Regions from separate parts of the Actinomyces sp. Marseille-P3109 genome, predicted to be linked through region 1. Evidence: riboswitches for the same ligand, from Rfam matches in the RefSeq annotation. Region 1 holds a riboswitch; the other holds the start of a gene.
The links. Region 1 has a riboswitch for FMN ahead of BQ8008_RS04745 (ABC transporter permease). Riboswitches for the same ligand answer to the same signal wherever they lie in the genome.
Positions count from the first base shown of each region.

Region 1 (7,239 bases):
GCACGAGTCCGATGAGGCCGCCTGCGAGGAGATCAGCCAGCTGCTCTACCACGTCCAGGTCATGGTGGTCGCCAAGGGCTACAGCCTCCAGGACGTCTACCGCTACCTGTAAGCCTCGAATCCCCTCACACCTCCTACTCGACCTCCTCACCACAGATCAGGAACCGCCGTGCTGCGTATCGCCGTCCCCAACAAGGGCTCGCTGTCCGAGCCCGCCATCACCATGCTCTCCGAGGCGGGCTACCGCACCCGCCGCACGGGGCGCGAGCTCGTGCTCGTCGACGAGGCCAACGACGTCGAGCTGTTCTTCCTGCGTCCGCGCGACATCGCCGTGTACGTCGGCCAGGGCACCGTGCACGCAGGCATCACCGGACGTGACCTGCTGCTGGACTCCGGGGTCGACGCCGTCGAGCACCTGCCCCTGGGCTTCGCCCGCTCCACCTTCCGCTTCGCCGCTCCCAAGGGCACGATGACTTCCCTGGCCGATGTCGCCGGGCGGCGCGTGGCCACCTCCTACGACGTCCTGGTGCGCAGCTACCTGGCCTCCCAAGGTGTGGATGCCCAGACCGTTCACCTCGACGGCGCCGTGGAGTCCTCCGTCCAGCTGGGCGTGGCCGACCTCATCGCCGACGTCGTCGAGACCGGCACGACGCTGCGAGCAGCAGGTCTGGAGACCTTCGGCGCCCCGATTCTCATCAGCGAGGCGGTGCTCATCACCACCGAGCAGTATCGTGGTGAGCCCGGACTGGCCACCCTCGTGCGTCGCCTGGAGGGGGTGCTGCGCGCCCGCGCCTACGTGCTCGTGGACTACGACATCCCCATGAACAAGTTGCACCTGGCGGCGGCCCTCACTCCGGGTATCGAGTCCCCCACCGTCTCTCCGCTGCAGAACCCCGACTGGGTGGCGGTGCGCGCCATGGTTCCGAGGGTGGACATGAACCGGGTCATGGACGAGCTCTACGAGGTCGGGGCGCGCGCCATCCTCGTGTCCTCACTGCTGGCCTGCCGACTGTAGCCGGCTATTCCGACGGCCGCCTCGAGCTGCTCCTCTGATGGCTACTGCCCCAGAGGTACGCACACATCGGCCGCCTGGGGCGTCTTCGTGTCCCCCAGGAGCTTGTGGGAGGAGAGGAACTCGATCATCGGGGTGAAGTCATCGACTCGCACCGAGCCGATGGGATGAGAGCCGTCACCGCTGACCAGCTTGCCGGTGGCCACGGCGACCTCTCGTGCGCGGGCTGCCTGAGTGGCGTCCACCAGGTCCTGCACGTGCTCCTTGGACGCATCGACCGCAGCGTCGGGATCCTTGACGAATGCCGTCATCCCCTCGATCGAGGCCTTGACCGCTGACTGAAGATCCTGGCGACGGGACTCCAGCACGGAGTGGCTCGTCACCAGTGAGACTCCGATGAGAGGGACCTGATCGGCGACCTGAATAGTGCGCACGGCCGTTCCGGACTGACCGACCTGGATCGCGTCGTTGTTGGAGAAGCCGACGACGGCGTCGACCTTGCCGCCGACCAGTGCCGCCTGCTGGGTGTAGCCGATGTCCTGGATCGTCAGGTCGGACTCGGTCAGGGAGGCCGTGTCCATGGCCAGCTGGAGGGCGTACCAGGTCTCCCCCTTGCGTCCCGGTGTGCCGACGGTCTTGCCCTTCAGGTCCGCCGGAGTGTTGATTGAGGAGTCCTCGGGCACGATGAGGCAGGCCGGGTAGGACTGGTAGTAGCCACCGACGACGACGAGGTCGCTCCCGTTGGAGACGGCCACTACCGCCTCGTCGGCACCTGCGACGACCAGCTGCTCCTGTCCGCTTTGAAGGGCGTCGAAGAGTCCCTCCTGCGCGCCGTGGTGGCGTAGCTCCACACCCGTGGCGTACTTACCGTCCTTCGTGGCCATGTAGAAGGGGGCGAACTGGATGTTCGGTGTGTAGGTCAGGCCGATGGTCAGTGCACCGCCGCCTCCGGAGGCCGAGGCGGAGGCTGCGCGGCTGGCGGTTCCCGAGGAGCAGGCGGCGAGCATGCCGGTCCCGGTCAGCGCCAGACTGCCGGCCAGCAGGTGGCGGCGCGAGAGAGCCGGGTGGGAGAAGCCGGTGCGAGTAATGGTGGTGAGGGCCATGATGTTTCCTAATTCTTCAGAAGGTGAGGAGCTGGGACTGCGAGGTGCTCAGGTAATGTTCCTGCCGCGTAGGGCGTCCACGGTGCGGCTGCGTCGCTCGAGCTCGTGGAGTTCCCAGTGGATGGAGGTGGCCAGGACGCACAGGAGGGTGATCGTGGCGAACACGCCGGTGGTATCACCCCGGCTCTGCTGCGTGGAGAGCACTGTCCCCAGGCCTTCGCCGCCCATGATGAGCTCGCCGACGACCGCGCCGGTGACTGACAGCGTGAAGCCGGTGCGCAGCCCGGTGTAGATCGCGGGCAGGGCCATGGGAAGCTCCATGTGGATGAGCATGCTCAGACCGTGGGCGCCGTCGAGCCGGGCTGCGTCCATGACATCGGCGTCCAGACTGCGCAGTCCCAGCAGCACCGTGATCGTGATGGGGAAGAAGACCATGAAGGCGCACAGGACCACGACCGGCAGGGTTCCGTAGCCGATCCACAGGACTAGCAGGGGAGCCACGGCGACGCCGGGAACCGCCTGGCTCGCGGCGACGTAGGGCAGGACGGCGCGTGAGAACAGCCGCCAGCGGTACAGCCCCCAGGCCAGGGGCAGGGCGAAGACGGCGGCCAGAAGACATCCGAGCAGAGCCTCGCGCAGCGTTACCCAGGCCTTCCACCCCAGCCCCACCTGGGTCAGGTTCAGCCACAGGCGCTCGACGACGGCGAGAGGACTGGGCAGGAAGATCTCGGGGACGGAGCCGGAGGTGGTGGCAACCTGCCAGATGATCAGTAGAGCGGCGCCCAAACCGATGGCCGGCCAGGGCCCGTGCTGCTCGGCGGCGCGGATGCGACGTCGGCGTTGGGCCGGCGGCCTGGACGAGGAAGCCAACGAAGAGGGTGGGGGCTCAGACGAATCGCTGGATGCGACGGCACGGAGCGACTGGGCGTGCGTGACCTTGCCGGCGGGGCTGGGGCTGTACACGGCGGTCTCCTCCCGGGTCCTTCCGGGAACGAGTGCCCCGGACTGCACCGGGGTCCGCCCGTGCGTCGTCGATCGGCGCACACACGTGCTGGGTGCCCGCGCAGTCCGGCACTCGACCGACCCTGTGAGGTCGTGGAGCCGAGGCCGCCATTCTGCGGTACGGGGTCTCCCCCGCTGGGCACCACGTGCATCCTCCCATCCGGACTTTCACCGTCGGTGCCGGAGTTCCACCGGCTCAACCGCTGAATTCCTGACTGCGTGAGGCAGTCAGGGCACGAGCGGGTCGCGGACTGTTACCGCCGGTTCGGACTTTCACCGACCCCGGAGCACGTTGCTGGCAGTCAGCATACAACGCGGATGGTCCTACGGCGATACCCTTCACTTCTCAATGGTTATGTGCGCGCTCACAGGATGTCGTTCGAAGCGTGGTTCGAGTGGGCATCACCGGCGGAAAAGTGACGCACAGCGTCCGCAACCGCCCGGCGCAGACGATCCGGGCCCCGCTGCAAAGACGTCTCCAACGGCTCCGAAGAATCGGAGATCTGGATGATGTCCTGGGCTCCCAGGTCGGCCAGACGACGTCGAGCCCGGGCATCGGTCCTGACCCGTCCGGCGAAGACCATGGAGGGTACACCGCACTCCCGGGCCAGGTGGAGCACTCCACTGACCGCCTTGCCGTCCAAGGACTGCCTGTCCAGCGCCCCCTCGCCCGTCATCAGCAGGTCGGCTGACTCCAGTCGTTCACGCAGCCCTACAACCCGAGTCAGTTGGTCGATGCCGGCGGTGATCTCCGCCCCGAGTACGGCGGCCAGGGCGAAGGCTGCACCGCCGGCCGCACCGGTGCCTGGATGGGAAACCCACTGGCTCAGGCCCAGGACGCAGGCCAGGCGCGTCATCTCACCGTCGACCTGTGCAATGGCCGGCCCGGTCAGTCCCTTTTGCGGGCCGAAGACGGCAGCCGCACCGTGGGGACCCGTGAGCGGATTCGTCACGTCACCGGCCACCGTGATGCTCACGCCCTCAAGCCGCCGTCGAGCCGGCTCAACCTCGATCCGCTGGATGCGAGAGAACTCTGCGGGGATTGGTTCCGCCTTGTGTCCCTGCTCGTCAAGGCACCTGGCTCCTAGCGCCACAAGCATCCCCAGGCCCATGTCGTTGGAGGCCGATCCGCCCAGTCCGATGAGCAGTGAGCGGGCCCCGGCGTCGACCGAGGCGGTGATGACGCGGCCCAGCCCGGTGGTCGAGGAGCTCATGACGTCCCGCTCCCCCGGCGCGATGTGCTCCAGTCCCACGCTGGAGGCCAGGTCGATGACGGCGCGATCGCCGTCGAGCCCGAAACCCGCCATCCGGGGGCGGCCCAGGGCGTCGACGGTGGTCACCTCCTGCCACGAGCAGCCCCAGGCCGTGGTGACGGCCTCGGCGAAGCCCTCCCCGCCGTCAGAGACCGGGACCTGGTCCACCACGCACGACGGCAGTGCGTCTCGCGCTCCGGCCGTCATGGCCCGGGCCGCTCGGACAGCCGTCATGGACTCCTTGAAGGAGTCGGGGGCGACGACGATCCTCATGGGCACGGCACGGTCCGCCTCGCCCGGCTATGAACGGGAGGCGGTGACGGCGGCCTCGAACTCCTGGGAGATCTCCTCCGAGGGCCGGCTCGTGCGAGACACGGCCCAGGCCACGGCCAGGTTGCCCAGGAAACCCGGCACGATCTCATAGAGCTCGAAGATGTCACCCGGCCCTCCGGAGACGTTCCCCCAGACCATGACGATGACGGCACCGGTGATCATGCCGGCGAAGGCACCCATGGCGCTCAGACGCCTCCAGTACAGGGACAGCAGGACGGTCGGCCCGAAGGAGGCCCCGAAACCGGCCCAGGCGAAGGCCACGAGGTCGAGGATCGTCTTGCTGGGGTTCCAGGCCATGACGGCCGCAACCAGGGCGATCGCGAAGACCGCCATGCGCGAGTAGAGCACCATCCGGTTACCGCTGATCTCGTTGGTCCGGGTACGGGCGATAGAGCCGTACAGGTCCTCGATGAGTGCCGAGGAGGTGACGAGCAGCTGGGAGGAGATCGTCGACATGATCGCGGCGAGGATGGCGGCCAGCATGAATCCGGCGACCAGCGGGTGGAAGAGCAGCTTTCCCAGCGTGATGAAGACGGTCTCCGGGTCCGCCAGCTTGCTCTTGTCGTGCTGGTAGACGGCCACGCCGGCGACTGCGGTGCCGGCCGCGCCGAGGACGGCGAAGAGCATCCAGCCGATCCCGATGACACAGCCGGCCACAGCCTCCTTGGGCCTGCGGATGGCCATGAAGCGGACGATGATGTGCGGCTGGCCGAAGTAGCCCAGGCCCCAGGCCAGAGCCGAGATGACTCCGATGATCGTCGTCGTCGGGCCCCAGAGGGCCCAGTAGTGGGGGTCGACCTCGGAGACGGCCTTGACCAGGTTGGACGGTCCGCCGACGTGCATGACCCCGGCGATGGGCACCATGATCAGGGCGGCCACCATCATGAGTCCTTGGATGAAGTCGGTGTAGGACACGGCCAGGAACCCGCCGATGAGCGTGTAGACCACCGTGATGGCGGCGACGATGACCATGCCCAGGTGGTAGTCCATCCCGAAGGAGGACTCGAAGAACCGTCCGCCGGCGACCATGCCGGAGGAGACGTAGAAGGTGAAGTAGACCAGGATGATGAGACCGCTGGACCAGCGCAGCAGCCGGCGGGTGTCGTGCAGGCGGTTGTCCAGGAAGCTGGGGACAGTGATGGAGTTGTTGGCGACCTCGGTGTAGGCGCGCAGGCGGGGGGCGACGAGCAGCCAGTTCGCCAGGGCCCCGATCGTCAGGCCGACGGCGATCCATCCCCCGACCAGGCCGCTGGCGTACAGGGCACCTGGTAGTCCCATGAGCAGCCACCCCGACATGTCCGAGGCTCCGGCGGACAGGGCCGCCACCCAGGGATTGAGGTCTCGGTCGGCGAGCATGTAGTCGTCGAAGTTGTCCGTTCGCAGATAGGCCCAGCCTCCGATGGCGAGCATGGCCACGAAGTAGACGATCATTGCGATCGCCTGATAGGTAGCGTCAGTCATTCATGTGTCCTCACATCATTCAGCGGCGAGACATATCGCGGCCGGCTGCGCGCGACAGAACCAGGGTCTCCGCTATTTTCTTGCATGGGCTCGGTCCCACTGCGCATGCAGCACGATCGCGACCGCATAGTCGCCGTCATGGCTCAGAGAAACCGGCCAGCACTCAGGGGTCAATACCTCCTGTCCAAGACTGTTTTCAACGCCGTGGGCAATAGCGCCGTTCAGACGCAGGGACGGCCGTCCCCATCGATCGGTGACAAGCTCAATCTCACGCCAGTCGACGTCCTCGGCAAGGATAACCGGAGAAGCACTGTGCCCGCGACCTTCGGCGTACTGTGCGTGCGCCTGGCTCCAGGCCTTGATGAAGGCCTCCTTGGCCGCCCACCTCGCCGCCAGGTGCTGTGCCGGACGCGATCCCTTTTCTTGTGCTCGACGATGGGTATCACGGAGCTCACGCGCAGTAAAGGCCTGCTGCGCGAAGACGGTGCCGGGCTGATCGAGCTGGGTCTCGAAGTCCGGAATATGCACCAGGTCCGTGCCCACCGCCAGAACGGTTGCCCCGGCGGAAGTCTTCGGCATGTCCGGAAACTGCGGCTCAGTCGTCATGGAACCCTCATGAAGTAAAACTTACGAATCATTGACGCACATCCTTTGACAATTCCACGTGAGCACAACAGGGCCGGTTCTACAGACGCTGGATACCGTCTGTAGAACCGGCCCTGTCCGCTATCGTGATGAACTCACTCGCCGGCGTGGTAGACGCCGTCGGCGCCCAGGCGCGCGTCGGGGTCGAGCAGCATGGCGGCCTCGACCTCGTGCGGGTCGCGCTGCTTGGACTCCTCGCCCAGGCGACGGCCCTGAACCGGCTCGAACAGCGGAGCCCGACCGATCATGCCGGCGCGACGGCGCCGGGTGCCTGCGGCCAGGCGGGCGTTGGCGGAGGCCAGCCAGGCGTCGACCGCCTCCTGGCCCGCGGCCTGACGCAGCGCGGCCTCGAAGGCGCCGGGGTGCACGATCGCGATGAGACCCGAGACGTGCCCGAAGCCCAACGAGGTCAGCAGTCCCGCACGCACCG
Region 1 is NZ_OOHN01000008.1:1,013,899-1,021,137, forward strand. It holds gene BQ8008_RS04730 (phosphoribosyl-ATP diphosphatase) at 1-112, shown strand, start outside; gene hisG (ATP phosphoribosyltransferase) at 170-1,015, shown strand; gene BQ8008_RS04740 (ABC transporter substrate-binding protein) at 1,057-2,115, opposite strand; gene BQ8008_RS04745 (ABC transporter permease) at 2,164-3,126, opposite strand; FMN riboswitch at 3,261-3,411, opposite strand; gene BQ8008_RS04750 (glycerate kinase) at 3,483-4,643, opposite strand; gene putP (sodium/proline symporter PutP) at 4,671-6,164, opposite strand; gene acpS (holo-ACP synthase AcpS) at 6,237-6,770, opposite strand; gene BQ8008_RS04765 (type I polyketide synthase) at 6,905-7,239, opposite strand, start outside.

Region 2 (7,239 bases), 290 kb from region 1:
TCCCCGCCAATCTGCTCAGTGAGCCGGCCGCCGTCGTCGCCACGGTCAGCGGGCTCCTGGCCGCGCTGATCTTCCCGGTCTGGCCCGCGGCTGCCACCGTCGTCGCCTGGCCGGCGCTCGCGGCCTGCTCCTGGATGGTGCGGGTCGCCGGGTTCTTCGCTCACCTGCCCGGTGCCACGCTGCCCTGGCCGGCCGGCCTCACGGGCGCCCTGGCACTGGGGGCCTGCGAGATCGGGGTCCTGATCCTGGCGGCTCCCCGCGCCCGCCAAGCCCTGATGGAGGGACTGAGACGGTTGACTCGGCCCGCTCATGGCAGGCTTGCCCCATGGCAGCGACCCGAACCTCCCGCTCCCGGGGCCAGCGCAACGCGCCGGCTGGAATCCGCTGGGACCAGGCCCAGCTGGCGCCGATCGTCCTCATCCGTGCCGGCGAGGAGGTCCTCGCCGACCGCGCGGTATCGAGTCTTCTGGCGCAGGCCAAGGCCAAGGACCCGACCACCGAGGTCACGCGCCTCGAGGCCGCCACCTACGAGCCCCACCAGCTCGACACCCTCGTGTCGCCCTCCCTGTTCGGTGAGCCCCGGCTCGTCTACGTCCCCGCCCTGGAGCAGATGACCGACGCCCTCCTGGCCGACCTCCTCGCCTACGTGGGCGCCGCCGACCCCGAGGTCAGCGTCATCCTGCGCCACAACGGAGGCCAGCGGGGCAAGCGCCTGCTCGAGGCCATCAAGGCCTCGCCCTACCCGACCATCCAGTGCGACGCCATCAAGAACGCCAAGGACAAGTCCTCCCTGGTCGTGGCCGACGTGCGCCGCGCGGGGCGGAGCATCGTCCCCGAGGCCGTCGGCGCCCTCGTCGACGCCCTGGGCAGCGACGTGCGCGAGCTGTGCTCCGCCGTCGACCAGCTCCTCGCCGACACCCAGGGCACCATCAGTGCCGACCACGTGCGCACCTACTACGCCGGGCGCATCGAGGCCACCGGCTTCACCGTGGCCGACGCCGCCGCGGCCGGCAACACCCCGGCCGCCATCACCGCCCTGCGCCACGCCGTGGCCACCGGCACCGAGCCGGTGGCCATCGTCGCCGCCCTGGCGATGAAGGTGCGCCAGCTCGCCCGGGTCGCGGCCGCCGGAGGCAGGCGCATGAGCCCGGCCGAGCTGGGCATGGCCCCCTGGCAGGTGGACCGGGCCCGCCGCGAGCTCCAGGGCTGGTCCGACGACGCCCTGGCCACCTCGATCCTGGCAGTCGCCCGGGCCGACGCCGAGGCCAAGGGGGCCAGCCGTGACCCCGTCTACGCCGTCGAGCGGGCGGTGCTCACGATCTGCAACGCCCGCCGCTCCGGTACCCGCCGGCGCTGAGCCGCCTCTCAGACCCGCATGGCGGCCAGGGTGAGCGCCGTGGCCATCGCCGCACAGGCTGCCTCGTACCCCTTGTCCTCGTCCGAGCCAGGCCCGCCGCAGCGGGCCAGCGCCTGGGCCTCGTCGTCGCACGTGAGCACGCCGAAGCCCACCGGTACCCCGGTGTCGAGCGCCACCCGGCTCAGCCCGTCGGTCGCGGCCCGGCACACGTAGTCGAAGTGCGGGGTGCCGCCGCGGATGACGACGCCCAGCGCGACGACCGCCTCGGCACCGCCCCGCGCGGCGGCCGCGGCGAGCACCGGAAGCTCGAAGGAGCCCACCGCCCGCACGACGCTCGCCTGAGCTCCGGCCTCCTCGACGGCGCGCAGCGCCCCGGCGACCAGGCCCTCCATGACGCGCTCGTGCCACTGGGCGGCGACGACCGTCACCCTCATGCCTCGCGCGTGAGGTGCGCTCTGCTCAGGTGCCCCGGATCCGCTCATCGTGTCTCTCCCTCGTTCTCGTCGGTCGTGTGCCAGGGCGCATCGTCGGCCGTCGCCTCACTGGGCGGCACGTCCGTGCGGGACCCGTTGGGCTCGAGCCCGGTGAGCAGATGGCCCATGCGGTCGCGCTTGGCGCGCAGGTAGCTGAGGTTCTCCCCGTTGGCGAAGGTCGGCGTCGGCGTCCTGGAGCGGACGCTCACGCCGTAGTGCTCCAGGCCCGCGACCTTGTCCGGGTTGTTCGTCATGAGCTCGACCGAGCGCACGCCCAGGTGCCGCAGCACCTGGGCGGCGGTGGCGTAGCTGCGGGCGTCGGCCGGCAGCCCCAGCGCGACGTTGGCGTCGAGGGTGTCCATTCCCTCCTCCTGCAGCGCGTAGGCGCGGAGCTTGTCGATGAGCCCGATGCCGCGCCCCTCGTGGTCGGAGGCGTAGACGAGGACCCCGCGGCCGCGGGCGCCGATCGTCTCCATGGCGGCGCGCAGCTGCGGCCCGCAGTCGCAGCGCAGGGAGGACAGGACGTCGCCGGTCAGGCAGGCGGAGTGGACGCGGGTGAGGACGTCCTCACCGTCCGCGACGCGGCCGCACACGAGCGCGAGGTACTCGGTGCCGTCGACCCTGCTGCGCAGGGCGTGGGCGGTGAACTCCCCGTGCGCGGTGGGCAGGTGCGCAGAGACGGCCTCCTCGACGAGATCCTCGTGCAGCCACCGGTGGCGCTCCAGGTCGCCGACCGTGATCATGGGCATGGCGTGGGCGTCGGCGAGCTCTCGCAGCTGGTGTCGGCGCGCCATGGTGCCGTCGTCGTTGACGACCTCCACGAGGACGCCCACGGGCCGGTTGCCCGACAGGCGCATGAGGTCGACGGCGGCCTCCGTGTGACCGCGGCGCGTGAGGATTCCGCCCTCGCATGCACGCAGGGGGAAGACGTGGCCGGGGTGGACGAGGTCGGTCGGTGCTGAGTCCGGGTCCGCCAGGACACGGAGGGTGCGTGCCCGGTCGGCGGCGCTCACGCCCGTGGTGACGCCCGTGCGTGCGTCGGCGCTCAGTGTGAAGGCCGTCCTCTTGGGATCGGTGTTGTGCTCGGTCATCATGGGGATGCCCAGGCGGTCGAGCTCCTGGGCCGTCATGGGTGCGCAGATGATGCCGGTCGAGTGTCGGATCGCGAAGGCCAGTTGCTCGGTTGTGGCGGTCGCCGCGGGGAGGATGAGGTCCCCCTCGTTCTCCCGGCTCTCATCGTCGACGACCACGACCATCCGGCCCTCACGGAGGGCGGTGAGGGCGTCCTCGACGCTGTCCATACGCGTTTCCGGGCGCACGCTCCTCGTGCTCAGCATGCCTGCCGCCCCTCCTCGCTCAGGCGGGCGCCCAGAAGACGCTCGGCGTACTTGGCCATGACGTCGACCTCGAGGTTGACCCGTTCTCCCGGCCGCCTCGTGCCCAGAGTCGTGCGTCGCAGCGTCTCCGGGATGAGGCCGACGCTGAGCGACGCCCCTGCTCCCGGCGTGGGGGAGACGTCGGGGGCGGCGTCGTGCCGGGCTTCGTTGACGTCATCGACGTCGATGACGGTCAGTGACACCCCGTCGAGGGCGACCGATCCCTTGACGGCGACGTAGTGGGCGATCTCCCGCGGCAGGCCGACGCGCAGGAGGTCCCAGTGCTCGCCGTGTTGGCGGCCGAGGACCTCGGCGGTGGCATCGACGTGACCCTGAACGATGTGCCCGCCGAGCCGGTCGGTGGCGCGCAGGGCGCGCTCGAGGTTGACCGGGTCTCCCGGCGCCTGGGAGCCCAGGGTGGTGCGCGTGAGAGTCTCCGCCATGAGGTCGGCGGTGAAGGCGCTCCCGTGCATGGCGGCCACCGTCAGGCAGCACCCGTTGACGCTGATGGAGTCGCCCAGGCTCGCGTCCTGGGTGACGGTGGGCGCCTCGATCGTCAGCCGGGCGCAGTTCTCGACGGTCTCGAGCCGGACGATGCGTCCGAGCTCCTCGACGATTCCGGTGAACATCAGTGACTCTCCTCGGTGTGGCGGCGGATAGGGGGATGAGTGCGGTCCCGGTGGTCCGGGCGCTGAGCGCTGTGCCGCGGCCTCGGGACCGCAGGGGCGTCGGGATGGGCGTCGTCGGCCCCCAGGTCACCGGAGAGGCGGACGGCGAGCCCGTCGCCCGCGCCGAGGACCTCGACGCGGGGATGACGCAGCCGCAGGGCGTCGGTGATCGTCGTCGCCCCGAAGTCGGCGACGGCGGCCGGTCCCGCGCCCAGAAGTGCGGGGGCCGTGTAGGCGACGACCTCGTCGACGACGCCGGCGCGCAGGAAGGCGGTCGCGAGGGTCGGGCCTCCTTCGAGGAGGACGTGGCGGATCTCGCGCTCGGCGAGCACGGCGAGGACGGTGCGCGGGTCGTGGTCGGGCAGGAGGAGGTAGTGGTCGTCGGCGAGCACCCTGGAGGTGGGAGGCAGGCGCCTGGATCCGACGACGACGCGCAGCGGCTGGAGGTGAGCCGGGGCGGGCTCTCCCGTCTCGTCGCGGACTGTGAGGGCCGGGTCATCGGCGAGGGCGGTGCCGGTGCCCACCATGACGGCGTCGCACTGACGGCGCAGGTGGTGGGCGTCGCGGCGGGCCGCCGCCGGGGTGATCCACCGGCTGGTGCCGTCGTCGGCGGCGATACGGCCGTCGAGGGTGGCGGCGAGCTTCCACGTCACCATGGGGCGGCCGCGGGTCACGGTGAGGAGCCACGGGCGGTTGAGACGCGCGGCGTCCTGGGAGCACAGCCCGCGCCGTACCCGCACGCCGGCGGCCTCCAGCGTCGCCGCGCCGCCTCCGGCCGGCTCGGTCGGGTCGTCCTGGGCGTAGATGACCTCGGCCACGCCTGCGGAGAGGAGCGCCTGGACGCACGGGCCGGTGCGGCCCTCGTGGTCGCACGGCTCGAGGGTGACGACGACGGTCGCTCCCTGGGCGGAGGCGCCCGCCGCGGCGAGGTTCGCCAGCGCGTCGACCTCGGCGTGGGCGGTGCCGGCGCCACAGTGGTGGCCCTCGGCGAGGACGTCACCGTCGGCGGAGAGGACCGGATGACCTCGTTCACCCCCGTGCAGACGGCCGCGATGCAGGTCATCCGGTCCTCTCCCTCGGGTGCGCTGGGGAGAGACACCGTCACGCCGGACCCGCCGGGTGCACGGCACCCGGCACGGCATTGTGTGTCCCGTGTGCGCTTCCCATCCGGACTCTCACCGTCGGTCCAGGAGTTTCACCTGGTCAGCCGGTCGCTGGATGCGACCGGGTCGCGGACTGTCACCGCCGGTTCGGACTTTCACCGACCCCAGAGCACACGAGCTCATCTCGTTGGAGAGAATGTACCGCGCGCTAGTGCGCTCGGCCGCCTCCCCGCGCACATGTGACCAGCCCCACCTCGGCAGGGTGTCCGACCCGAGCCTGTTCTCATACGTGCTCGTACGTGATGGTCGCGGACGACGCTCCCAGCTCGGGCGTCCGGATGCGGGCGGCACCGCGGGCAGGCCGCCTGCGCCCGGGCCTCACTTCTTGCGGTACAGGGACTTCGTGGCGAAGACCGGCTCGTTCGTCACCTGAACACCCAGCGCGCGGAAGATGCCCTCGTCCACCGACCCCAGGATCGTTGAGGTGTGGACGTCGCAGCCCCGCAGCGTCTCGAGCTGGTCGAGGGCCTTGCGGGCGTTGTCGTCCCCGTTGGCGGACACGGCCAGGGCGATGAGCACCTCGTCGGTGTGCAGGCGCGGGTTGCGGCTGCCCAGTCCCTGGGTCTTGAGCTTCTGGATGGGTTCGATGGAGGCCGGAGCCAGCAGGTCAACACCGTCATCGATCCCGGCCAGGACCTTGAGGGCGTTGAGCAGCATCGCCGAGGAGCATCCCAGCAGGGCCGAGGTCTTACCCGTCACGATGCGCCCGTCGGGCAGCTCGATCGCCGAGGCCGGCTCGCCGGTGGCCGCCGCCACCTCCAGCGTGGGCGGCACTACCGGACGGTCCTCCTTGCTGACCCCCACCTTGGCCATGAGCAGCGCGATCCGTTGGGACTGGACGGGGGCGATGAGCTCGCGCTTCTCGGTCACCAGGGCGCGGTAGTAGCGGCGGATGATCTCCTGGCTGGCGGCCTGCCGGCAGGCGTCGTCGTCGCTGATGCAGTTGCCGGCCATGTTGACGCCCATGTCCGTGGGGGAGGCGTAGGGCGATGATCCCAGGATCTCCTCGAACAGGCGGCTCAGGACCGGGAAGACCTCGACGTCGCGGTTGTAGTTGACGGTCTGGACGCCGTGGGCCGCCAGGTGGAAGGGGTCGATCATGTTGACGTCGTCGAGGTCTGCGGTGGCGGCCTCGTAGGCGATGTTGACCGGGTGGTCCAGCGGCAGGTTCCAGATCGGGAAGGTCTCGAACTTCGCGTAGCCCGAGGAGATGCCCCGCTGGTGGTCGTGGTAGATCTGGGACAGGCAGGTGGCCATCTTGCCGCTGCCCGGGCCGGGGGCGGTGACCACCACGAGGTCCCGGCTGGTCTCGATGTACTCGTTGCGCCCGTAGCCCTCCTCGGAGACGATGCGGGCGACGTCGCCGGGGTAGCCGGGAATGGGGAAGTGGCGGTAGACAGTGATGTCCAGCGCCTCCAGCTTGCGCTTGAAGTCGTGGGCCTGGCGGTTGTCGTCGGTCCACTGGGTCACCACGACGCTGCCCACGTAGAGCCCGTAGCTGCGGAAGGCGTCGATGTGGCGCAGAAGGTCGTCCTCGTAGGAGATTCCCAGGTCCGCACGGACCTTGTTGCGGGCCAGGTCCTTGGCGTTGACCGCCATGACGATCTCGACCTCGTCGGCCAGCTCGGCGAGCATGACGATCTTGTTGTCCGGGGTGAAGCCGGGCAGTACGCGCGAGGCGTGCATGTCGTCAATGAGCTTGCCGCCGAACTCCAGATAGAGCTTGCCGCTGAACTGGGCGCGGCGCTCCGCGATATGGCTGGACTGCATCCGCAGGTACTTGTCCCGGTCGAATCCGATGCGCAATGGGCTCTCCTTGAGGCGGTCTGATGAACGTGGTGAGGGTCAGGGAACGAGTGCGGGAAAAAAGGGGAGGGCGCCTCCCGGATGGGAGGCGCCCTTCGGATGCTCACTGCTGCGGTGGCCTCAGATGGAGGCGACGCGCTTGGCGAGCTTGGACTTGCGGTTGGCGGCCTGGTTCTTGTGGATGACACCCTTGGAGACGGCCTTGTCCAGCTTGCGGGAGGCGGCCTTGAGGTGCTCGAGCGCGGCGTCCTTGTCACCGGCCTCGACGGCCTCACGCACGCGGCGCACGTAGGTCTTGAGCTCGGACTTGACGGACTTGTTGCGCAGGCGGGCCTTCTCGTTGGTCTTGATGCGCTTGATCTGGGACTTGATGTTCGCCACGGTGAAACTTTCTCG
Region 2 is NZ_OOHN01000008.1:720,660-727,898, forward strand. It holds partial or broken gene BQ8008_RS14095 (ComEC/Rec2 family competence protein) at 1-236, shown strand, start outside; gene holA (DNA polymerase III subunit delta) at 326-1,357, shown strand; gene ribH (6,7-dimethyl-8-ribityllumazine synthase) at 1,366-1,839, opposite strand; gene BQ8008_RS03450 (bifunctional 3,4-dihydroxy-2-butanone-4-phosphate synthase/GTP cyclohydrolase II) at 1,836-3,167, opposite strand; gene BQ8008_RS03455 (riboflavin synthase) at 3,161-3,835, opposite strand; gene ribD (bifunctional diaminohydroxyphosphoribosylaminopyrimidine deaminase/5-amino-6-(5-phosphoribosylamino)uracil reductase RibD) at 3,835-5,004, opposite strand; FMN riboswitch at 5,025-5,154, opposite strand; gene BQ8008_RS03465 (DUF1846 domain-containing protein) at 5,356-6,843, opposite strand; gene rpsT (30S ribosomal protein S20) at 6,964-7,224, opposite strand.
Region 2: linked by a shared signal. The riboswitch ahead of ribD (bifunctional diaminohydroxyphosphoribosylaminopyrimidine deaminase/5-amino-6-(5-phosphoribosylamino)uracil reductase RibD) and the one ahead of BQ8008_RS04745 (ABC transporter permease) in region 1 are both predicted to bind FMN.